One region of the Clostridium kluyveri DSM 555 genome, then DNA from elsewhere that is predicted to be linked to it. Evidence: riboswitches for the same ligand, from Rfam matches in the RefSeq annotation. Region 1 holds a riboswitch; each other region holds the start of a gene.
The links. Region 1 has a riboswitch for cyclic di-GMP ahead of CKL_RS11385 (beta-ketoacyl-[acyl-carrier-protein] synthase family protein). Riboswitches for the same ligand answer to the same signal wherever they lie in the genome.
Positions count from the first base shown of each region.

Region 2: another riboswitch for cyclic di-GMP. It lies ahead of CKL_RS18725 (sigma-70 family RNA polymerase sigma factor); the one in region 1 lies ahead of CKL_RS11385 (beta-ketoacyl-[acyl-carrier-protein] synthase family protein).
Region 3: another riboswitch for cyclic di-GMP. It lies ahead of CKL_RS05465 (prepilin peptidase); the one in region 1 lies ahead of CKL_RS11385 (beta-ketoacyl-[acyl-carrier-protein] synthase family protein).
Region 4: another riboswitch for cyclic di-GMP. It lies ahead of CKL_RS17105 (hypothetical protein); the one in region 1 lies ahead of CKL_RS11385 (beta-ketoacyl-[acyl-carrier-protein] synthase family protein).

Region 1 covers NC_009706.1:2,374,810-2,380,903, reverse strand. The annotation lists gene CKL_RS11395 (EFR1 family ferrodoxin) at 69-863, shown strand; gene CKL_RS11390 (methyl-accepting chemotaxis protein) at 975-2,399, opposite strand; gene CKL_RS11385 (beta-ketoacyl-[acyl-carrier-protein] synthase family protein) at 2,308-2,991, opposite strand; cyclic di-GMP riboswitch class I at 3,111-3,199, opposite strand; gene CKL_RS11380 (pyridoxamine 5'-phosphate oxidase family protein) at 3,328-3,723, opposite strand; gene CKL_RS11375 (response regulator transcription factor) at 3,927-4,610, shown strand; gene CKL_RS11370 (ATP-binding cassette domain-containing protein) at 4,697-5,623, shown strand; gene CKL_RS11365 (hypothetical protein) at 5,607-6,094, shown strand, end outside.
Region 2 covers NC_009706.1:3,895,579-3,901,672, forward strand. The annotation lists gene CKL_RS18725 (sigma-70 family RNA polymerase sigma factor) at 611-1,024, opposite strand; cyclic di-GMP riboswitch class I at 1,507-1,593, opposite strand; gene CKL_RS20510 (GntR family transcriptional regulator) at 1,563-1,976, opposite strand; gene CKL_RS18735 (P-loop NTPase family protein) at 1,960-2,580, opposite strand; gene CKL_RS18740 (hypothetical protein) at 2,712-2,975, opposite strand; gene CKL_RS18745 (hypothetical protein) at 2,992-3,453, opposite strand; gene CKL_RS18750 (ABC transporter permease) at 3,450-4,274, opposite strand; gene CKL_RS18755 (ABC transporter permease) at 4,290-5,084, opposite strand; gene CKL_RS18760 (ABC transporter ATP-binding protein) at 5,068-6,003, opposite strand.
Region 3 covers NC_009706.1:1,157,418-1,163,511, forward strand. The annotation lists gene CKL_RS05455 (PAS domain S-box protein) at 1-843, opposite strand, end outside; gene CKL_RS21205 (putative bifunctional diguanylate cyclase/phosphodiesterase) at 836-1,618, opposite strand; gene CKL_RS21210 (sensor domain-containing diguanylate cyclase) at 1,718-2,539, opposite strand; cyclic di-GMP riboswitch class II at 2,783-2,869, shown strand; gene CKL_RS05465 (prepilin peptidase) at 2,920-3,672, shown strand; gene CKL_RS05470 (type II secretion system protein) at 3,813-4,340, shown strand; gene CKL_RS05475 (GspE/PulE family protein) at 4,422-6,094, shown strand, end outside.
Region 4 covers NC_009706.1:3,558,072-3,564,165, forward strand. The annotation lists gene CKL_RS17085 (HlyD family secretion protein) at 1-615, shown strand, start outside; gene CKL_RS17090 (ABC transporter ATP-binding protein) at 628-1,425, shown strand; gene CKL_RS17095 (ABC transporter permease) at 1,422-2,555, shown strand; gene CKL_RS17100 (ketoacyl-ACP synthase III) at 2,698-3,684, opposite strand; gene CKL_RS17105 (hypothetical protein) at 3,754-4,086, opposite strand; cyclic di-GMP riboswitch class I at 4,238-4,327, opposite strand; gene CKL_RS17110 (FAD-binding oxidoreductase) at 4,438-5,844, opposite strand; gene CKL_RS17115 (electron transfer flavoprotein subunit alpha/FixB family protein) at 5,868-6,094, opposite strand, start outside.

The DNA.
Region 1 (6,094 bases):
TAATAAGCTAGATAATAAAATTAAAAAATATTTACTTTTACAGATGATCTATGAAGGAGGAGTATGTAATGAATCCGACAATTTATTATTTTTCCGCTACGGGCAATTCGCTGACAATAGCTAGACAAATCGCAAAGGGACTTGGAAACTGCACAATTAAGTCTATGGCTGTAGGGGCGACGGATGAGCCTGCTGGTGGCCCTGATAATCCCATTGGTTTCGTTTTTCCCGTTTTTTATATCGGGTTACCGAGACTTGTAAAACGCTTTGTACAAAAGGTCAATATCATTAAAGGAACTTACTGCTTTGCATTTATAAATTTCGGCGGAAACGGGGCAGACACTTTGGGAATGCTGGACGATATCTTGAAAGAAAAGGGTGTTTATCTGTCCTACGCAACTGGAGTAAAGATGCCGGGGAATTATATTGTGAAGTATCAGGCCTTTGCTCACGACGTTGTACAAAAGCTGATAAAAAAAGCAATGGAAAAGGCGGATGAAGCTGCCGGGGCAGTTGCTGATGGCAAGCTTCATCCGGTTAAAAGAAAGGCCAGGCTTTTTAGTAAGATGGTAAATCGCAATTATCTATACAAAGGCATCTCCGAATGGGACGAAAAATTTAAGGTGAGCGAAAAATGCAGCGGCTGCGGTCTGTGCGCTAGAGTGTGCCCTGTAAACAATATAAAAATGGAAGAACGAAATCCGATTTGGCAGCATCATTGTGAGCGGTGTCTTGCCTGTATTCAGTGGTGTCCATATGAGGCGATAGAGTATGGCAAAAGCACAATCGGACGTACAAGATATCACAATCCAAATGTTAAGGTTGAGGATATTATAAGAGGATCGACGTGTGAAAATATTTAGCACCAGGATTGATTACTACCGCACACTCGTTTTATGGTTAGTGAATAGTCATAGATCTGTGTATGTTCTCACAAAATCTATGACTATTCCATATACTGTTTTTATTATTTTTTATTTTACAAGTTTATTCATATCTTCAGCTATATTTTTGAGCTCATTTATATTTGCTTCAATTTCTTCACATGTAGAAGCATTTTGAGAAATTGTTTCAGCTACAGTGTTATATTGTGATATTGTGTTTTTAGTTATATTTGATATTTCTTTATTGAATTTTACAGCATTTTTAGTTTGTAAGAATAAAGTATTGGAGGCTTCATTTATATCAATGATATTACTGCTAAATGATTTTAAATGATCATTCATATCATTTATTCTATTTACGGTTTCATTTATAATGCTGTTTCCTTCCTGAGATTTTTTGTTATTTCCCTTCATTTGATCCTGTACTATGTTAATTTTGTCCTTTAATTCACTTACTATTGTACTTGCCTGATCTAAGGATTGTTTTGTGTCTTCAGAAAGTTTCCTGATTTCGTCTGCTACTACTGCAAAACCTTTGCCGTATTCACCTGCTCTTGCTGCTTCGATTGAAGCATTTAAAGCAAGAAGATTGGTCTGCTCAGATATATTTCCGATAAGATTCAATATTTCATCAACTTTAGCAGATTTCTCTTCAAGGTCTTTAGTTGACTCAAATGTATTTGCTATTTCATCTTTTATATTTGAAATAATTGAAAGAGTAGCATTTAAGGACTTTTGATTTTCTTCTGTAATTCCTATAAGATTATTTATTTTACTTTTGCTGTCTTCAATCTTATGAACAACACCTTCATTTGTATTTAACAAAGTATGGAGTATATCTTCATTGTTATTTGATTTGTCAAGCATTTCATCTGAATTCTGAGATACGAGGCTTGTTACATCTGAAACTTCAACAAGAGAACTTGTCTGTTCTGTAATAGCAGCACCTAAATTTTCACTAGATGATAAGACAGTATTTGAAATCTCAGATATTCTTTTAAATAACTTAAGCAATTTTTCATTTTCTTCTCTAATTTCAGCTTCTTTTTCACTAATTGATTTCAAGAGCTTTGATGCCATATAAACCATTATAAAAAGAAGTACAAAAGTAATAACCACAGTAACCATAGTCATATATATTTCTGCACTTGCCAATTTTTCATACTTAAGAATAGATGGATTATGAATAAATACTATTACAATACATAAAGCACTTAATACTACTGAAGCTATTATCATTTTAAGATCAAAAAACAGAGCTCCGAGGATAACAAAAAAGATAGCTATTAACCACACAGAATTCAAATGCATAGTAAAATTAAGATATAAATATTGAAAATACGTTATTGTTAAGACTAAGATTTTAGTTACATTTAAAGCTTTTGGATTAATACTGTCACAAGCAACTACCCATTTATAGCACTTATAAAATACTGCTCCATAAATAGCAACAAGTATTCCAAGTACAATCAAGGTATTTGAAGTTATTTCGTTGTTTATACCAATCAATTTCATAACAGAAAAACATATAAAAGACATAATGCAACATACCATGTAAATTATTAGAACTATAGTCCTCATCAACTTTTTCTAAAATTATTGCACATGCTGCATAACCGTAATTACCATAGCACAGTTCATTGTCATGATTTATAATAGCATTATCATCATCACATCCAATGATAAGAACTCTTTTTGCACGTTTTGATGACATAAGATAATTTGACATGTTTTCAAGAGCAACAGTCATACCTGCACAATTTGCATTGACATCAAGGCACATTACATTAGCACTCATATTCAATTCCTTATGTATTAAAATTGACGTTGCAGGTGATATATATTCTGGCAATATGGAGGAATATATAATTGCATCAATATCTTTTCCTTCAAGATTGGCTTTTTTTAACACGGATTTTCCTGCCTCTATAGTTAGTTGAAAGGCCGACTCACCATCATCTAGCATATATCTTTTATCTCTTCCCATTACATCTGTAAGTAGGTGCTTAATATCCTTGTCTTGTTTTCTAAAGTATTCAAGATAAAAATCATTTGAAACAACTTTTGATCCATGGTATACATCAATATAACTTAATTTTACTCCCAATTTATGTCCTCCCTAAAATGGCACTTTATAAATTTTATTTTTATAAAATTAAAAGTGCCCATTATTTACTATTAATAATAGGCACCAAAATATACATGATTTTTTATAGTTAGATAAACTTTGGCAACCTGGCAATCATAGAAAAATAATTTTCTTAAGACCCATAGCTTTGCGACCCTACCTTTCGATAAGTGTGCTATTATCAATATTTATATAAACTATATTACACACAAATTTTACAAAATTCAATATAAATATTTTGTTTTTGTACTTTGTATGACGTAATTAGTATAAATATGTCATTTATAATAAAATATAATTTTATTAAATGTAAGTTTAAAAGTTAATGATTTTAGGTTTTTCTGTAAAGGAATATATGGTGGCAGTTGCATCTTTAAGATAAAGTACTTCACAATTTCCATCGTCAGCAGCATACATATTTTTAAGATTTGGATATTCATCAAGCATATGTTGTCTAGCCTGAACTCTGTCATCCCGGACAGCAGTGGCTGTAATACGTATCCAAGTTTGGTCTTTTCCCATAGCACAGATCTCAACCTTAGGATTCTTTTTCATTTGTGCAAATACCTTTTTGACGTTTCCAGTCTGAATGTAAAGATTTCCTTCAAAGATAGCTATTGTACCAAAAGGTCGAACTCTTGGCTGATCGCCTTCGGATGTTGCTAGGTAATAGGTACCGATATCTTTTAGATAGTTATAAACTTCATTCATTTTAATTACTCCTTTCAATTTGTATGATATAATCATTTTAACTCTTATATTTAAAATAACAAGTATGATTTTTGCATAATTTTAGTATTAGATTAATACTAAAAGAGTAGATATGATGGAGAATGAAGGTATCCTTTTTGAAAAAGGTTCTTGAAGGTGTTTATAATAAAAATTATGGATTAGAGAAATAGTAGTACAATGAGGTGAAGTATTTGAAACAAATAGAAATATTGATTGTGGAGGATGATAATGATATTAATAAAATATTGGAATTAATTGTGAAAGAACAAGGATACAAAGCAACGTGCTGTTTTTCTGGTACAGAGGCTCAATTAAGGCTTCAACAACAATCCTTTAATCTAATTTTGTTGGATATCATGCTGCCAGGACTAACTGGAGAAGAATTGCTGAGGGAAATTAGAAAGCAATCATCTATTCCGGTTATTATTATTTCTGCGAAAAGTATTATTGAAGATAAGGTGAACTTGCTAAAATTAGGTGCAGATGATTATATGGTTAAACCTTTTGCCCGTGAAGAAGTTGCTGCACGAATTGAAGTTCAACTACGTAAAAATTATTTACAACAAACAGGAGACTGTCTAAGCTGGAAAGAACTTACTTTGGATGAAAGCCAGCATAGGGTAATGGTCAAAAAATCGGAATTAAATCTTACCAATGTTGAGTTCGATATTTTAAAAATTATGTTAAGACATCCCAAACAAGTATTTTCCAAAGCTAAGCTGTATGAACTGTTGTGGAACGATATTTATCAGGGAAATGACAATAGTATCAGTGTCCATGTATCCAATATTCGTAAAAAAATTTCTGCTATTACCAGTGAAGAATATATCAAAACTATTTGGGGAATTGGTTTTTCACTAGTTTAGGTACCATCTTTATGATTTCTTTATAATTTGCTTAAGGCTTCTTAAAAAACAGTTTGTAAACTAAGAAGTGTAAAGGAGGATTGAAGATGAAAACACCAATTTTAAAAACAACTAATTTAGAGAAAAGGTATAAAGATCAGGTTGCCTTGGAAAGTACTAACTTTGAACTATATAAAGGGGAAATATGTGCTATTATCGGAAAAAATGGTGCTGGTAAATCAACTTTATTCAAGATGATTGCTGAGGAAATATTTCCTACAAAAGGTGAGATTACTTTGTTTGGCGAACCCTATGGAAAGCATAATTCCCGCAGGAGAATGGGTGTCATGATTGAAACTGATGTATTTTTTGATAACTTTAATGCCCACCAAAATTTAGAGTATTACCGTTTGCTGCGTGGAATTCCTGAAAAGGCAGTAATTGGGAAGGTATTAAATAGGGTAGGACTTGCAGAACATAATCGGAAGAAATTTTCCCAATATTCATTAGGAATGAAACAGCGGTTATCATTGGCATTGGCTTTATTGTCTTCACCGGACTTTTTGCTTTTAGATGAGCCAACCAATGGTTTGGATGCTGAAGGAATGGTTGAAATGCGTCAACTGTTTCTTAAATTAAATCAAGAACATCAAATTACAATTTTGATTTCAAGTCATATTTTATCACAGCTTCAATCAATTGCCACACGTTTTGTTTTTTTAAATAAAGGTAAAGTTGTTCAAGATTTATCCCGGAAAGAATTATTGGGAATGAGTCAGCAGTTTATTTTTCTTCGTGTCAATGATGCTAAGAAAGCTTGCTTTATATTAGAAAATCATTTTGTAGATATGGACTATAGGGTTTTAGCCGGTGAGCAGTTGGAGATTTATAATTATATTCCGCAGCGTCAAAAAATTAATAGGCTCTTAAATGAAGGTAATGTAGATATTTTAGAAATGACGGTTAAAAGTAAGAATTTAGAAGAATATTTCTTAGGTCTGGTAGGAGGTGATGAGAATGTTGAATCTAATTAGAAGTGAATTCTACCGCTTAATACGTTCAAAGCCATACTACGGACTTATTATAGTTAGTACTTTTCTTGTCATGGCTGCTGCAGGGGTATTACAGCATTTTAGATTTAAAGAACCAACTTTTCCCTATGGCACAAGAATGTTCTATTATAGCAACGTGCTGGGTATGCCTACTTTGATTATTATTTTATGCCTGTTGGTTATTTTAATATTAACACGAAAAAGTAAGACAAAAATGTGTGCAGCAGTTTCCTTTGGACATTCTCGCCAGGCTGTTTTCTGGGCAAAATTGATTACTTTATCTTTTGGGGTAATTATTATGGGCACTATTATTTTATCAGTTACTATTTTAAGTGGTAATGTCATTTTTGATTTGGCAAATAATTCAACTCTAGGTCAATTTTTAATTGCCTTTAGCAATATATTTCCCATTGTTGCTTCTAGTTTTATTCTAGGGTATGTTTTGGCCGTTAA
Region 2 (6,094 bases), 1.5 Mb from region 1:
GTTATACCACAAAGATAAGGACAGCCGCCGATTGTGACTGGGTTTACCCGCGGGGCGGCTGTCCTCATAGTTTCTGATATAACAAAACTCTTGTTCTTCGTTTTCTGCTGCTTCTATTCGACACTACTTCCCGAAGCAGAACACCACAGGCAGAATGCCTGCGGTTAAGGACGATTCCGTCCTTTGGGCAGCCAGCTTAAACCAGCCAGTGGTTAACGTCACGCAAGCGTGGCATATGGCTGTCATGGGACTCTCACCCCCGCCGGGTTCTCCGGCGGCTGCACCCATTGCGATGTCTGTGGCTATGCAGAAGTATCATTGTAGGCTGTTCGGGTCATGGCGGGGCAATCCACCACGGATTGCTTCTCGGACGGACATTTCTCGCTTGGCACCTTTGATGCTATCGGTTTGACGGATAGCTCTGGCCTATCCGCAGGTGGTCTTGGCGTGTCCTCCAAAGCCGCTTTCCCCTCATCGGAGCTGAACAGCTAACGTATTTAAGCTGCTGGATATGACCGAATGGCTCGGTGTTTTTCAAGGAACACGAGAGAGATAAAAATCCCCCTCACTTCTATAAAGGAAAAAGTGAGGGGGGCGATGCGCCAAAAGACTAAATTTCCATCAAATTTTTTAGCTTGGATAAAACCTTTGAGAGCCTGCGATTGACCGTAGATTGGTTAATACCAATGCTTTTGGCAACTTGTGACTCACTTCTCTCATTGAAGAATATTTCGTCAATGAGAGAGCGTTCATCCTCCGGCAAGATGTCAAGAGCAGCCCACAGTGACTCCAGCTGCTCCTGATGTATGAGCTTGTCCACTATGTCCGGCTGAACACGGACTATGAGGTAATCAATGTTAACACCATCCTCATGGAACCGCTCCAGCGACAGCTCATTCTGGCGAATCAGCTTGTTCTGATAGCGCTCCGCTTCACGCTCTTTATGATAGGCACGGTAGACGGCTTCGCTGACCTCCACACGCTGCCTTTTTACAATAATGGTATATTTTTTATTCTCTGACATATGTTTGTCCTCCTGATTTTCAAAATTTTGTTGAAAACGAAGGACAAGAAGGCGGTGATCTACAACGAGGAATATCTCCTAAAAACGCAAAAAGAGCGCACCAGCGGACATAGTCGTCCGTTGATACACTCTTGTAGATATGTTCGTATTTAACACGTTCTGTTAGTTCGTGTTTGTGACCGCTCTGCGCCCATGCGCAGCATAGCCTTTTTTTGACAAGTTACCGATTATAGCTGTATGTAGGAGATAGATGTCCGCTTCATCACGCCCGACCGCTGCTGAGCAGTGGTCGCCTTAAGTTCAAGGCATATTGAATACACATTGAAAACCCTCCAAACTGGTGAGCTTGGAGGGTTACGATATGCTTATTCAGGCATTAAGATAGACCCGCCAAACTCACGTTTTTTTTGTTGGCGGGTAGCGCCTTTCATTTATTATGAAAAAAACCTGCCGCAAAAGGGCAGGTTTCATACGCAATCCTTTACGGCAGCCAGACTGTCATAATGCTCTCGCACTTTAGACCCTCGGCTTTGCGTCCTTACCTTTCGGCAAGTTTGCCCTTTGTCGGAATTCTATTTTCAAAACCATAATCAGAGTTGTCATTGGAATATTGAAATACCACTTCAATGATCTGCTGCCTGTCATATCCAAGTGCTTTCATTGCATGCAGGAACTGCTTGGTTGTATACTGAACCAGTTCCTGACGCCGGTACATGATTTTTTCCTGATCCTTAATCACCGAGTAACCTTTTCCTGTTTCCTTCCCCACCAAACCTTCATGAACCAAAGAAATCATGGCGCGCTGTACGGTATTTGTGTTGACCTGTGCTTCGGACGCTATTTTTCTAAACGAAGGAATTGGCATACCCGGTGCCAATTCACCGGATAAAATCAATTTTTGAAAGTGATTATGTAATTGAAGATAGATGGGAATTTTACTGTCGAAATTCATTATGCTGCCCATCCTCTTCCAGCTTCATTTGACCGGTATCCAGATTTATAACCTGATCAGTAAGTCCGCGCATACGCTCTGCGGAGGACGCGGTTAGAAGCACGGCTATGTATGCGTTAACCTCAATGAGCATTCTCTTTATGATTTTTTGATCATACGCTGAAGCATCTGTAAACATATCCTCCAGAACCAATAAATCAGGAGCTTTCAGGATTTCTCGTATCACCAGCAGTCTGCGGATCTCGCCTGATGTCAGTTCGCTGCATAGCATGTTCTCCTTACCATCCAGCCCGGCAATCAACAGCATACCGGTTAGCATATTGTCAGTTTCGTGCTTTGCATTTGCTTTCTGTAAGACCTGTAAGGGGGTCTGCTCCAGTGGGACTGTGTCCGACAGCAGCACATATCCCATAGACCCGTCGATTTGAAACTTCCCTATGTAATTGGCATCTTTGCCGATCAAAATCCGTATTAGCGCGTGGGTTCCGGCTCCTGTACAGGCTATGATTTTCCCGTAGTGCAGATTAAAGCTGATATCATGAAAGATTGTTTCCCCGGCCTCTATTTTCGTGAGACCGGTACAGTGCAGTACATCACGGTTCATATTACAATGTTCATGCTCCTTTCCTGAAAAATTAATATGCCCAAGGACTACTGTATACAGCAATGATTTGCTGACTGCAAATATACACGCTCAGTTTCATAGATAATCCCGTGTTATTTTTTCTGACAATCTTAGATAAGACGCGGAATCACGACAAAAGCCAGAATACCCACAAGGTACACCGCGTTCAGGCCAAGAGCAATTTTGGTATAAATATCTCTCAAATGCTTTTTGGCAAACAGAAACAGTGAATAAATAAAGCTGAGCGCGATGAAGATGAAGTAACCGATCACGATACCTGTCGCGTTCGGGTCGGACGGCTTCCACACAAAGAGGATCGTAATGGGGACAAAGATCGTTATAAAGGCAATGATACTTAGAATTTTATTTTTCATGGTTTTTTAACTCCTTTTATTTGATTTCCAGTTCTACAGAGCCGGTGAAGCCATCGCCCTCAACGGCAATATAGTTGCTGGCAGATGGCAGCTCAATTGTTTCAGAATAATCGCCGCTGCTTTCGATCAGCACCTGAGGGTCATCCGTCCCTGACTTAAAAACAACCTTTGCAGTCCCATCCGTGATGTTGAGTGTGCAGGTGACTTTGATTTCATTTCCGTCGTTTCGTTCCAGCGCCGTTCCGCCAAAGAGGGTTTCCGTTCCCGTGAAGCTGTCATAATCAGCGGAATAGTTTCCGACATAGCTGTCGGAGCCGAAGCTGCGCTTTCCCTGCAATTTGCTGTCTTTCGTCAGGTTATCGTCCCCGGCCTCCTGCAAAGCCTCGTTATAATGATTGACAATTTCATCTTTTGTGCAGCCTGTCAGTACGAAAACGAAGCAGCACGCGATCATTAAGAAGAGAATGTATTTTTTCACTTATAAGCCTCCTGTCGGTTTTGCCTGCCGTGACCGCCTTTCTTTAAGGAAGCGGCTGCAGCTGCATCTTTGCTCGGAATATGGATGATGATTCCTGTCAGTATTATCATTGCTAAGATTACGCAGATGCCAATAAAAGTGTTCTGCGTGGAAGCATAGCTGCCTGCGGTATCGGACACAAAACCTTCGCCGCCAAACCCCACGATACTGAGCCCGGCTGACAACGGCCACAGGTTGCGGATCACGGGATTCTTAAAGTAAATCGTAATGTATCCGAGAAGGAACGCAACCACGGCTCCGCCCCGGAAAGCGTCCTGTCTGCGCCCACAAAGGGCGATCAGAGGGAATTCTCCAATACAGGTAAAGAGGGCCATACCGATAATCTGGATGCTTCCCGATACAATGACGGAGAGCGACATGTTTTCCGGGCAGCAGATCAGTCCGACGATACTTGTAATGAATGCATTATAAAGGCCGAGCAGCAACGCAACCACACCGAGGGCGGTCAGCTTGCCAGCCATAAGGCGCGGGAAGCTGACGGGAACGGTCAGCAGATTCTTGAGGGTGTCATCCGTGTATTCCCGGTTGATCATATAGCCGCCGATCAGGGCGAGAATCATAGGGAAAAAGATTGTCATGTTGTTCCAGATGGTGCTGTTAAGTAAATCAGGAAATGTATAGTTCAAAACGGTCTTGGCGTCGTCCGACATCATGTTCTGCATCGCAATTGAAATGATAGGAGAACAGGTTACACCGATGATGCCGACGAGGATGATGCTGTACCGTTTCAGTTTTTGAAATTCTGTGCGAATCAAATTCATCGTCACGCCTCCTTTCTATAGTTCGCGCTGGTTGTAAATTCGTATCATCAGCGCGGTAAACACAACCGCCATCACCACAAGGATTATAAGGCAGACGGGGGTGGAAACGAAGTAGGGCCGCATGGTTTCATAAAATTCCGATGCTGAACCTTTCCCCGGATCGTAAAACTGATAGATCCAGCGGTTGATCAGCGGGATGGGCAGCACAGTCCCGATATTCACGCCGACAGGTGTCAGCATGCCTGCGTCCGTAAAGTGGACGACGTAGTTGACAATCGTATAAAACAGGGTGATGACAATGGAAATCAGGTTGTTCTTATTGAACCACACCACTAACACCACGCATGGGAGAGCTGCTGTCAGGAGCATAATCCCAAGCAAAATGCTGAGAAAAAATTTCTGCCCCATATTGATAAGAGCCATGCCCAGCAGCTTTGCGCACACTGCACTGGCTAGAAATCCGCCGAGGGAATAGGCCACGGCGACAATCGCCATGACGCTGATTTTCGCCAGCACAAGCCTTTCTCTTGAGACCGGGATCGTCGCAAGGTTTTTTAACGTGTCGCTGTCCTGCTCCGTAAAAAACAGCGAAGTAGAGATTACCACCAAAATGGGAAGCAGCAGAAGGAAATCTCCGTAGTCAACAATTCCCGAAAATAGATTGTCAAAATCCGGCTGCGTTGGGGTGTTCCAGTACAGCGCTGTCATCACAATCGGAAAAATGAATGCCGCCAGTGTCGCCAGCAGAAACATGGGACGCCGTTTGAACTTTTGAAATTCACAGAGGATCAGGTTATGCAATGCCCTCACCCCCGGTCACGCGCTTGAAGTAGTCCTCCAGCGTATCCTCGCAAGTATGGGCTTCCGCGACCTCCAATCCACTCTCAATAAAAGCGCGGGTGAGCGCCGTCACCGGCAAATTCGTATCGTACAGGCGCAGACTGCGGTCATTTTCCACCGTAAAGTTATTCGTCCCAAAGCTTCGCTCCATGATTCTGGACGCCTGTGCCGTGTCGGAGACGATGAAATGAACATACTTACTGTTTTTTTCTTCTAATTCAGAAAGACTTTCTTCCTCCAGCAGAGCCCCATGGTCGATGATGCCGATATCGTCCGCCAGCAGGGATATTTCCGAAAGAATGTGGCTGGAAATCAAAATGGTTTTTCCTCTCGCGTCGCACAGCTCCCGGATGAACGAACGGACTTCCGCAATGCCGATGGGGTCAAGCCCGTTGATCGGCTCGTCCAGAATCAGCAGTTCCGGGTCGTGCATGATGGCAAGCGCGATGGCCAGACGCTGCTTCATACCGAGTGAGTATTGTGAAAACAGTTTTTTATCGCCGTACGGCAGCCCGACAACTTCCAATGCGCTGGAAACAGCGTTGCGCTTGGAAACACCCCGGAGTCGGGCAAAGATATTCAGGTTTTCCGTGCCGGTCAGATTTGGGTAAAAGCCCGGCGACTCAATGAGGTTGCCGACACGTGGCAGGATTTTTTTCTCATTTCCACGAATGCTTTTACCGAAAATTTTCACCTCTCCCGAGGTCGGCTGCGTCAGGCCTAGCAGCATTTTCATCGTCGTGGTTTTTCCGGCACCGTTTCGTCCGAGCAACCCATAAATACGACCCTTTTTTACATGAATACTCAGGTTGGCAACGCTTTTCTGCGCGCCATTCTGCGCGCCATATTGTTTGGTAAGATTTTTTGTTTCAATGATTATATCACTCAATCTCAGAACCTCCTTTTCTTACTGAAACCAGTGTAACACGCCAAGCTTGCATTAACCTTGCATTAACCTTGCATTAACCTTGCAATTTTGG
Region 3 (6,094 bases), 1.2 Mb from region 1:
ATTTGCATTTTCAGCTTCTATTTTTGCTTTTTCCAGTTCTATATAATTACTTCTTAATTCTTCTTCTGTAGAAGCAAGTTCTTCATATATAGCTGAAAGTTCTTCATATTTTTCTTTTAATTGCTTTTCCTTTGATTTTTTATCTGATATATCTCTGGCAATTGCTGATGCCCCTATAATTTTTTTTTCTCTATTGTAAATTGGGGAAATGCATATTGATACCAATATCTTTTTTCCGCTTTTGGTTAATCGAGTAGTTTCATGGTGGTATATTTCTATACCTTTTTTTGTTTTATCTAGAATTATCTCCACATCTCCAATGGTTTCATCAGGTATAAGTTTAGATATATGCGTCCCTATAATTTCATCTTTCTTATAACCATAGAGCTTTTCAGCGCCTTTGTTCCAACTTGTAATAATATCATTTAAATCTTTACTTAAAATGGCATCCTCTGAATATTCCACAATAGAAGCAAGAGTTTCTATTTCTTCTTCTCTTTGTAATTCTAATGTAATATCTCTTATGAGATTTAAAATTATTTTATTTGAATTTAATTCCATGGGAATAAAAGATACCTCTACAGGAAATTTTAAACTATCTTTTGTGCAATAGAAGGTATTAAAATGAAACTCCTCACTGTTAAAATTTTTTAACTGGTTGATTACAGCTCTTTTTTCATCTGATGAGATTAGATTAAATACAGTCATTGACAGGAGTTCTTCCTTTGTATACTTTAAAACTGATAAAGCCTTTTTATTGCCACATATTATTTTCCACTGCATATCTAATATTAATGTAATATATTTAGAGTCTTTTGATATTTTTTTGTTTAAATTATTCAAATTGAAATCCTCCAAATTTATTTTTTTCTTTTAAGATATTTTCAATTTTATTTACAGGCAGAGGTTTACTAAAATAATATCCCTGAATTATGTTGCAACCAATATGGAGAAGGCAGTCTAGCTGTCTTTTAGTTTCGACACCTTCTGCAATAATGTTATAATTTAACGATTTACATAGATTAATTATAGATTTTATTACAGCTTTATTCTTTTTACTTTCGATATTATCAATAAAAGATTTGTCAATTTTTAATGTATTTACTGGCAATATGGTTAAATAGTTTAAAGATGAATATCCTGTACCAAAATCATCTATTGCAACTCTGACCCCTTTTTTTAGCAGTTCATCTAAGGTTTTTATTTTGCATGCGTATAAATCTATCAATGTACCCTCTGTTATTTCAATTTCCAGTAGAGAAGGGGAAATTTGATTTTTTTCACATATATTAATAAGCCTGGTAATAAAATCACTATTTCTCAATTGAATAGGAGAAACATTTACTGATATGGTTTCTATCTTAAAACCCTTTAGTTGTAATTCATAGATCATTTTACATACGGAATTTAGAACCCATTCACCTATGTCTATAATAATTCCTGTGCTTTCACATATTGGTATGAATTCTTGTGGTGAAATAAAGCCAAGTTTTCTATTTTTCCATCTTAGTAGAGATTCAAAGCCTATTACTTTATTTTCTACAGCATCTATTTGAGGTTGATATAGTATATAAAGTTCATTATTTTCAATTGCTGTTTTGAGTTCCTGCTCAATAATAAGTTTTCTTCGATAAAAATAAAATAATTCTTTTTTAAAAAAAGTAGTAGTGTTTTTGCCCTTTTGTTTTGATTCAAATACTGCTAAATCCGCATATTTTTACAGTTCTGCTACATCGCTGCTATCTTCCGGAAATAGAGCAATACCTATACTTATGGTTATATATATTTGTTTTTCTTTAACCTCAAAAGGATTTTTTAGATAATGGGATATTTCCATACAGAGTTTTTTTAATTCATTATAGGAATTAAGTTTGTCAATAAGGAGCATAAATTCATCTCCTCCAAGTCGATATAAAGTTCCATAAGGTTCTATACACATGGCTATCAGCTGGGAGAAAATTACAAGAAGTAGATCTCCATAATCATGGCCGAAGGTATCGTTAACTGATTTAAAGTCATCAATGTCTATAAATATCAGGGCACCGTTTTTATAGTTGTCTAAGATTGTTTTTAAGTCGTTTCTAAATAAGATTCTGTTTGGCAATCCTGTGAGAGAATCGTAGTAAGCAGAGTAATTAATATATTCTTCTAATCTCTTTTTTTGTGTTACATCATTTATTGAACCGGAAAGTAAAATTATTTCACCTGCTGAATTTCTGGTGGCGGCACCTTTAACAAGTAATGATCTAATATGCTTTTCCTTGGTTGATATTTTGAATTCACTTCTGTAAGTTTCCGTATTGCCTTTTATAAAAAAAGTTAAATCGTTTTTGGCACTTAGTTTATCCGGGGGGATAACAATTTCTTCAATAAAATCAAATAGATTCTTAAAATTTTCAGTGTTATATCCTAGGATATTTTTAAAGTTATCTGAAAAAAATATACAACATTTTTCCAAATCCCATTCCCAAAGTGAAATATTGGCTCCAGTTAAGGCTCTTTTGTATATTTGTTCATTGCTTCCATTATAAATTTCCATATTAACCTCCTATTTTATAAGGATATTTAAAGGCTAGTATATTCATTTTTAAATTGATATTTATATGTAGATTAATTATAGTATAAATAATAAAATTTGAATATACTGTATAATAAAATGTCATATTATGCAAGTATAATTTTTACGGTTATTAGAGTGATTTGAGTGAAAGTTTTAATATTTGGCAGTTAAATTATTTTCCAAAGTTTATTGAAACTGGAGTGTTTTTATGCTAAAATTAAACAAATTGAGGGGAACGATGAGGTACACACTTTAATTTGGGCATCCTTGTGTGTATTGGAGTTAGTGATGCAACCGACCCTGTATTCATAAATATTTTATGGATACAGGGTTTTGCTTTTTAAAAATGGAGAATAACTATGGATATTTATTATGGTATTTTGGCTTTTATTTTTGGAACTATCATAGGAAGCTTTTTAAATGTTTGTATATATAGAATACCTAAAGGTGAGTCTATTTTACATCCACCTTCTCATTGTATGAATTGTAATAAAAAAATCAAGGCCTATGATATGATTCCTGTAATAAGTTATATCATTTTGAGAGGAAGATGCAGATATTGCGGCAAAAAGATACATTTAAGGTATCCTGTCTTAGAATTTATAACGGGTTTATTATATGTGCTTATTTACATTAACTTTGGAGTGGGTATAGAGCTTATAAAATATATGGTATTCATTAGTATTATGATTGTAATAGGAATGATAGATTTCCATACCACGGATGTTTACCTTAAAACTACAGGTACAGGCATCATTGCTGGCATAATATTTTTAGTCATATATTTTTATATAGGACTTCCTATAAAAACCTATGTTTATGGAGGGGTATCAGCAGGGGTATTTATAGCTTTAATTATCCTTATAACAAAAGGAGGCATGGGCTGGGGAGATGTGGAGATTGCACTTATATGCGGACTATTTTTAGGGTTTAAGTATACGATGTTAATGTTATTTCTAGCCTTTATTATAGGAGCTGTTATAGGGCTTGTACTTATTTTACTTGGGAAAAAATCCAGAAAGGATTATATTCCCTTTGGGCCATTTATTGTTATAGCTTCTTTTATTACAGTATTTTTAGGACAAAGTATTTTAAACTGGTACTTGTTTTAAATATCTAAAATTGACTGGTTAGGGGGGAGAAGGAGAGAAATAATAGAATGTAAGAATGAGTTAATAACTTTTATTGGTGAAATGTGTAAAAAATCAATTGATTAATCTCTAAATTTTTAATTAAGGGGGAGAAAAATATTATGGAAATGGTAAAAAAGAAAAAGGGTTTTACCCTGATTGAACTTATGATAGTTCTCGCTATTGTAGCTATATTGGCTGTGGTTTTAGTGCCTAAATCTCAGATATTTAAAAACAATTCTAAGAGTGCAGGGGTAACTACTAATGTAAATACTGTAAGGGCTTATTTGGAAACTAAAGTAACTAATAATGGAGGAGTAGCTACCTATTTAAATAGATGGGACTTATTAAATCAGCTTAATGGTGCTTTTAGTACAGGTAATACAGCAAGTCAGTTATTTAATCCTTTTACTAATAATAAAGGTGAAGGACAAACTAAAGCATATGAGGTTATTGATAAAAGTGCTTCAGCAGGTGCAAGTGCTAAAGATGTTCCAAGTAGTGAAGGAAGTGTAAAAAATGATACAGGGATTACTTTTCCTAACACTAATAAAAAAGGAGAAGTTATGATAGTTGTATATAAAAATGGATATGGAATATTTGGTATTGATGGTGGCGGAAGTGCTACTCAAGCTTTTATAGTTCAATAATATTATTTTAAGAGAGAACATGTCTTTACGTGTTCTTTCTTGTATAATTAAGATTATTAAATTTAAGAAAGGAGCAGATTCATGTCAAAAATAAAAAAACGGCTGGGAGAAATACTTATAGATGCAGGAGTTATAACAGAAAAAATGTTACAAAAAGCCCTTATTTTACAGAAGGACACAGGCGAAAAGCTTGGTGAAATACTTGTAGGAAAGGGTTTTATTACTAATCAGCAGATAGTGAATGCCATAAAGGAACAGCTTGGAATACCTGTAGTAAATTTAAATAACATCAATGTAAGACAGGATATTATAGATATTATACCTGTGGCTATTGCCAAAAAATATGAAGTTATTCCTGTGGATATTATGAATGGTTTTTTATTTGTAGCCATGAGTGATCCTTTGAATTATTTTGCCATTGAAGATATAAAAATAGCCACAGGCTATAATGTTAAAACTGCCATAGCGTTGAAGGACAGTATATTAGATAATATTGAAAAGTATTATGGAAAAAGCAAGGCCCAGGAAGCGGCACAAAATTACAAAAAAAACTTTGCCAGTAGAAGAATTAGAGAAGAAGAAATAGTAGATGAAGCCTCCGCGCCAATTATAAAATTTTTAAATACCATAATTGAAAATGCGGTTTTATACAATGCTTCAGATATCCACATAGAGCCTGAGGGAGAGGAAATGAGAGTTAGATTCAGGGTAGATGGCATTCTAAGGGAAATTATGAGGACGGATATAGATATGATTTCCCCTGTGACAAGCAGAATAAAGATAATGGCAGGTCTTAATATAGCGGAGAATAGAATACCCCAGGATGGTAAAATTAATTTTAAAGTTAAGGAAAGGGATATAGCCATTAGAATTTCCACAGTTCCAACAGTTTTAGGGGAAAAAATTGTAATGAGATTATTGGATAAAAGTAATTTTTCTATAGGACTTGAAAAAATTGGGGTGGAACAGAATGAACTGACAAAAATAATGAGGATGATTTCTAATCCTTATGGTATAATACTGGTATCGGGACCTACCGGAAGTGGCAAAACCACAACTCTGTATTCTATGCTGAATACATTAAATGATGTGTCTAAAAACATAATAACCATAGAAGATCCTATAGAGTACAACTTAAAAGGTATTAACCAGATGCAGGTAAATACTAAAATAGGTTTTGATTTTGCAAATGGGCTAAGAAGTATACTAAGACAGGACCCGGATATAATTCTTGTAGGGGAAATAAGGGACAATGAAACGGCGGAAATATCAATAAGGGCAGCACTGACAGGCCATATGGTGTTGTCAACTATTCATACCAATAATGCAGTGGGCACTATAGGAAGACTTTTGGATATGGATATAAAGCCTTTTTTAATATCTTCCACTCTGGCAGGAGTAATAGCCCAGAGGCTGGTTAGAAAGATATGTCCAAATTGTGGAGAAGAGTACACAAGTGATGAAAGGGAAATGAGACTTTTGGGGGTAAAGAATGCTGTGAAGCTTAAAAAGGGCATGGGATGCAGTTTATGTAATGATACGGGATATAAGGGAAGAATAGGTATCTTTGAAATACTTGAATTGGATAAAGATATTAAAAATCTCATAGACATAAATTCTACTGAAAGTGAAATTAGAAAGACAGCTTTTAAAAAAGGTATGAATACACTGAGAGAATCCTGTATAAATAAGGTTTTAAACGGAACAACCACCATTGATGAAATGCTAAAGGCTACTTATGGAGAACTTGTTTA
Region 4 (6,094 bases), 1.2 Mb from region 1:
TCCAATGAAAATTTAGATAAATACAAAAATGATTTGGATAATGCCCAAACAGCCCTAAATAATACAAAAAGTGCCCTATCGTCTGCAAATGCCCAGCTTGAAAGCTATAAAGCCCAACTGGCAGCTGCTACTGATAAACTTGATCTTTTAGTTAATAGTGCTACAGCCAGAGATGAAGCCACAGCCAAGTATGGCATTGATCAAGCCCAGCAGAATATAGCACTATCTAAAATTGCTCTGGAAAAAAGTAATATAAAAGCTTCATCAGATGGAATTGTGGAAACAGTTAATTTTAAAAAAGGAGAATATGTATCTTTAGGTTCCCCAATCATTACCCTTCTTGACAGCAATAATATGTATATAAAAATATATGTTCCTGAAAAAATACTTCCATATGTAAAACTTAACAAAGAAGTTACTATGAAAAGTGACTTTATAAAAGATAAAGTTATAAAGGGAAAAGTATGCTATATATCCAAAGAAGCAGAATTTACACCTATGAATATCGTAACCAAAGAAGATAGAATGAAACTTGTATATGAAGTAAAAATAAAAATATCAGATAATCTTGAGACTGTGAAATCAGGCATGCTTTTAGATGTTACTCTGAAATAAAGGAGAATTACTATGGATTATGCAATTTCTATCAGCAATCTTACAAAAAAATTTGGAAATTTTACAGCTGTGGATAATCTGTCTTTTTCTATTCCAAAGGGAAAAATATTTGGTCTTTTAGGGCCAAATGGTTCTGGAAAATCCACAACTATAAGGATGATATGCGGGGTTTTAAAACCTACTTCAGGGGAAGGTTCAGTTTTAGGATATGATCTTATTAAAGATTCTGAAAAGATAAAACAAAATATAGGATATATGTCTCAAAAGTTCAGCCTTTATGAAGATCTTACTGTAGAGGAAAACTTAGATTTTTATGGGAATATATATATGATCCCCAGAGAAAAACTCGATATAAGAAAAAAAGAACTTATCCACATGGCAAATCTCACAGGAAAAGAAAAAAATCTGGCAAAAACACTCTCCGGGGGATGGAAACAGAGACTGGCACTTGGATGCTCTTTAATACATAATCCAAGCCTCCTGATTTTAGATGAACCTACTGCAGGAGTGGACCCGGTTTCAAGAAGAGAATTCTGGTATACAATAAGTAATCTGGTATCAGATGGAATCACCGTACTAGTAACTACCCATTACATGGATGAAGCCTCTATTTGCGATATAATAGGTTTTATATTTAACAGCAGACTTATAACCATAGATACCCCTGAAAATTTATACAAAAAAAATAATATAGAAAACTTAGAGGATATATTTATTAAATACGTTAAAGAACTTTCAAATAGAGAAATAGTGTCCTCCTTTACCCAATTGAAACAAATAAAAAATGAAAAAGGAGGGCATAAAAATTGAAACTCAAAAGACTAATCACAGTTACAAAAAAGGAATTTATCCATATAAAAAGAGATAAGCCAAGCCTTATTATAGCTCTTATAATGCCAATAATGATGCTGCTTTTATTTGGATTTGCAGCAAATACAGATGTAAATAATGTAAATCTCATAATATATGACGGCAGCAAAACTTTAGAAAGCAGGCAACTTGTAAATGCATTTATAAATTCATACTATTTCAAGCTCTATGGTTCCGCAGATTCATACAATGAGGTGGAAAAATATATTGACATGGGAAAAGTAAAAGTAGGAATTGTAATACCCCCTGACTATTCCAAGAAATTAAATAGAAATGAAACAGCCAGTGTTCAAGTGTTGGTAGATGGCTCTGACCCCACTATAGCAAGAACTGCCATGTCATATTCCATACTTATAGGAAATAACTATTCCACTAAAATGAAGAAAGTAGAGTTTAAAAAATCTGCAAGTAATATACCAACAAGCGCAGGAATAAATATAAGACCTCTACTACTTTATAACCCTACCCTGGAAAGCAGTAAATTCAATGTACCTGGTGTTATGGGACTAATTCTTCAAAACATTACTGTTATATTAACTTCCTTTGCAATGGTACGTGAACGGGAAAAAGGTACTATTGAACAGCTTATTATGACACCTATTACTCCCTTTGAACTCATAATGGGGAAATTGGTGCCATACACAATAATTGGCTTTTTAAATATGGTGACTGTATTGATTTTAGGTAATTTACTGTTTGGCATAGTCATAAAAGGAAGTGTGACACTATTTATGATACTTGGAACCTTATTTTTAATATGTTCTCTAGCCATAGGTATGTTTATTTCCACTGTTGCCAAAACTCAACTACAGGCAATGCAGGCTTCTTTGGCACTTTTACTTCCCAGCGTACTGCTGTCAGGGTTTATGTTTCCAAGAGAAGCTATGCCCAAGATAATCTATCTCATAAGCTGTGTTCTGCCACTAACTTATTTTCTTCAAATTTTAAGGGCTATAATAGTAAAAGGAGTAAATTTGTCATATATTATAGGTCCCATATTATCTTTAAGTCTGTTAATCATTATCATTATAGGTTTAACAGTGATTAAATTCAATAAGACATTGGAATAATATTACATCATTTTTATATTCTTCAAAGTTATGATACTCATATTGCTGCATTCCTTTAAAATTGTTCTAAGATTCAGATAAAAACCATTCTCTATAGCAAACTTACCTGAATCCTAGAAGAATTTAATAAATTTATATATTTTTAATATTTGTAAAGCATAACTATACTTTGAGAACCGCTGCCAATAGTCCAGAACACTACATAATCTCCTCTTTTAACCTTTCCTTGTTCTATAGCTTCATATAATGCTATAAAGGGACTGCTTGTACTAGTATATCCATATCTGTCCCCTACATAGACACTCTTGTCTTCATCTATATTCATAAGCTCTCTTATATGTTCTATATTTGAAAATGCAAACTGTGAAAAACAAAACATACTGATATCTTCTTGAGTTAATCCTTTTTTCTTTAACATTCTAGTCATAATTTCAGCTGCAGGGTAAACGCAAGCTCCTCCATCAAAGGGAAGCCATTTGAAAGAAAACTCATCTACATTTTTTGATTTAAAAAAACTGGAAAATCCATTCCGTGGACACATAATATTTTCACTTTCTTCTGTATTTATATAATACTCCTCATCAAGTATTCCACAATTCTCATTTACTTTTTCTAGAACTATCGCACAAGCAGCATGTCCATAATTGCCATAACAAAGTTCATTATTAGGATCAATCAAGGAATGCATATCATCACAACCCACAATCAAGGCCTTTTTTGCTCTATTTGAGGATATTAAATAATTTGATGCAAGCTCTAGGGCAACCGTCATACCAGCACAATTGGCATTCATATCAAAACACATTACATTTCTTCCTGCATTTAACTCTTTATGTAATAAAATTGACATTGAAGGTGCAATATATTCCGATAATATAGAAGAACATATTATCATATCTATGTCATTACCGGTCAAGTCCGCCTTCACTAGTACAGATTTGGATACTTTTAAAGCTGAAGATAAGGTTGTTTCATCATCATCAAACATAAATCTTTTATCTCTACCCATTATATCCTCTAACAAATGATTTACATGCTTACCTTGCTTCTCAAAGTGCTTTAAATAAAAGTCATTTGAAACAACTTTAGAACCATGACAGATATCAATACAACTCAATTTTACACCCATATTAGCCCTCCTTAAATAACAAAAATATATAAGTTTATAAAATTCACCCTGTATTTTCTCTACACATTATTACATTATTTTTGCATCAAGTCCTGCATTTCTAGCTATTCTTGTGAACTGCATCTTTAGAGTTGCATTATTGCCCGCATTTATAATAACTTTGTTGAAATTTAAATCCTTATACATTTTAAAGCAGCCTTCCAGCATTGGCACCATATCTCGGGTAGAAACCTTTAATTCTTTGCAATCAAAAGATAATGTATACTCCGAAGGTTGTATAGCAGATGCTGTTTTTTGGAATTCCTCTATGAAGCTTTTAGCATCTTTCTCTTCATACATACCCCATACTTTTACACCCAATTCTTTTTTTCCCTTGTCCAAATTAATTTCATGTTTTTTCATAATTTAATACACCTGTCCTTTCATTTATTTAAATCTATTATTATAATATATTAATAATAATTATCATCCTGAACAAAAATTAAAAGGTGCCTATATATCATAGGCACCAAAAAAAGTATAAATACACATATTAAAGTCTTATAATTATAATTTTGGCAACCTGGCAATCATAGAAAAATAACTTTTCTTTAGACCCATAGCTTTGCGACCTTATTTTTCAATAAGTGTGCTATTATCAATATATATTCATAATTTTACATGTAATTTTTAGAATTTTCAAGAATAATATCTAAACTTTACCTTAATTTTTTATTTTTTAAAAGATTATTCATTATTTAATTAAACTTTTCTTCAATCTACCATATCTCCTTGATTTAAAATGCCATTTGGATCAAATACTTTCTTAATTCCTTCCATAATTTCAATTTCCCTTTTACTGAATTGAAGAGGCATATGTTTTTTTCTCAGTTTTCCAGTTCCATGTTCTGCAGTTATCGTTCCTCCATATTTTATAGCAGTTTTATATATGGCTTCTTTAAGCTCTTCATAATTAGCAGGTAGTTTCCCATTATCACCCATAATAAAATTGTGAATATTTCCATCTCCTATATGTCCGAGAGAAACAATTTTATTGTCATATTCTTTAGTCAACCTCTTTACATCATCAAAAAAATCAGGTACAGAGGAAGGTGGTACAGCTACATCCATAATATCCGCTATATTATTTTTGTAAGGACCATATGCATTACTTCTTATCTCCAAGAGATGCCTTTGTTCTTTTTCAGTTTCTGCTATAATGCTGTCTACAGAATTGTGTCTCTCACATATTTCTACTAATTTTTCACTATTTGAATATAGATCCTCTTCGCTGGCATAGTCAAGTATAAACATCAAGTCCACGGATCCTTTAACTGCAGGCCACTTAGTTCCAAGCTGCTTGGCTGATTCTTCACATATAACCCTATCCATATACTCAATGGCAAGAGGTGTAATTCCCTCCTGTAGTATTTCAGGTACTGCATCACAAGCTTCTCTCTGGCTATTGAATGAAACCAGTAATGTTCCATTATATTTACTTGCAGCATATAATCTCAATGTAACTTTTGTAATAACTCCAAGGGTTCCTTCTCCGCCTATCATAAGTTGAAGCAGATCATAACCCATATTATTCTTTAATAACTTTCCACCCAGTGTAACGATTTCTCCTGTAGCAAGAACCACTTCCAATGCCTTAACATGATTTCTCATAATTCCATGTTTTACTGCCCTGGTACCTCCAGCATTTGCTGCCACCATCCCTCCAACTTGTGCTCCTTCATCTCCCGGATGAACTGGAAAAAACAGCTTACCATTTTTGCTTAATACTTCTAATAATTGTGCTAGTGTTGCTCCAGCTTCCATGGTAATCATAATATTCTTTTCATCAAATTCCACAACTTTGTTTAATCTTTCTATGGATAAAATAATACTTGGCTGTGTGGGTATGGCTCCTGCAACTACTCCTGTTCCACCCCCTCTAACTACTACAGGCAACAATTCCTTGTTTGCATATTTTAATATTTTTGATATTTCCTCTGGGGACGCCGGTTTTACCACCACACAATCTTTACATGCTTCAGGACGAAGTAAAGATTCAGTTTCATCATAAAGATACCTCTGCATCTTAGATAAATCACTTGTAACCCAATCTTCTCCTACAATTGCTTTTAAATTTTCAACTACCTTCTCGGGTGAATTTTTAATTAAATCTGTATTCATTTTTATCCCTTCTTCTTTATTATTTAACAATTTATAGTTTCTAAACTGCTTTCTTTTATCTTAGTTATCAAATCAGGTATTACCTTATACATATCATCAACTATTCCGTAGTCTGCTATATTAAATATAGGAGCTGAAGGATCTGTATTGATTGCAACAATAAACCCCGATTCTTTCATTCCTGCAAGGTGCTGCGGTGCTCCTGAAATTCCACAAGCTATATATAATTTAGGTTTTACCCTGTTGCCGC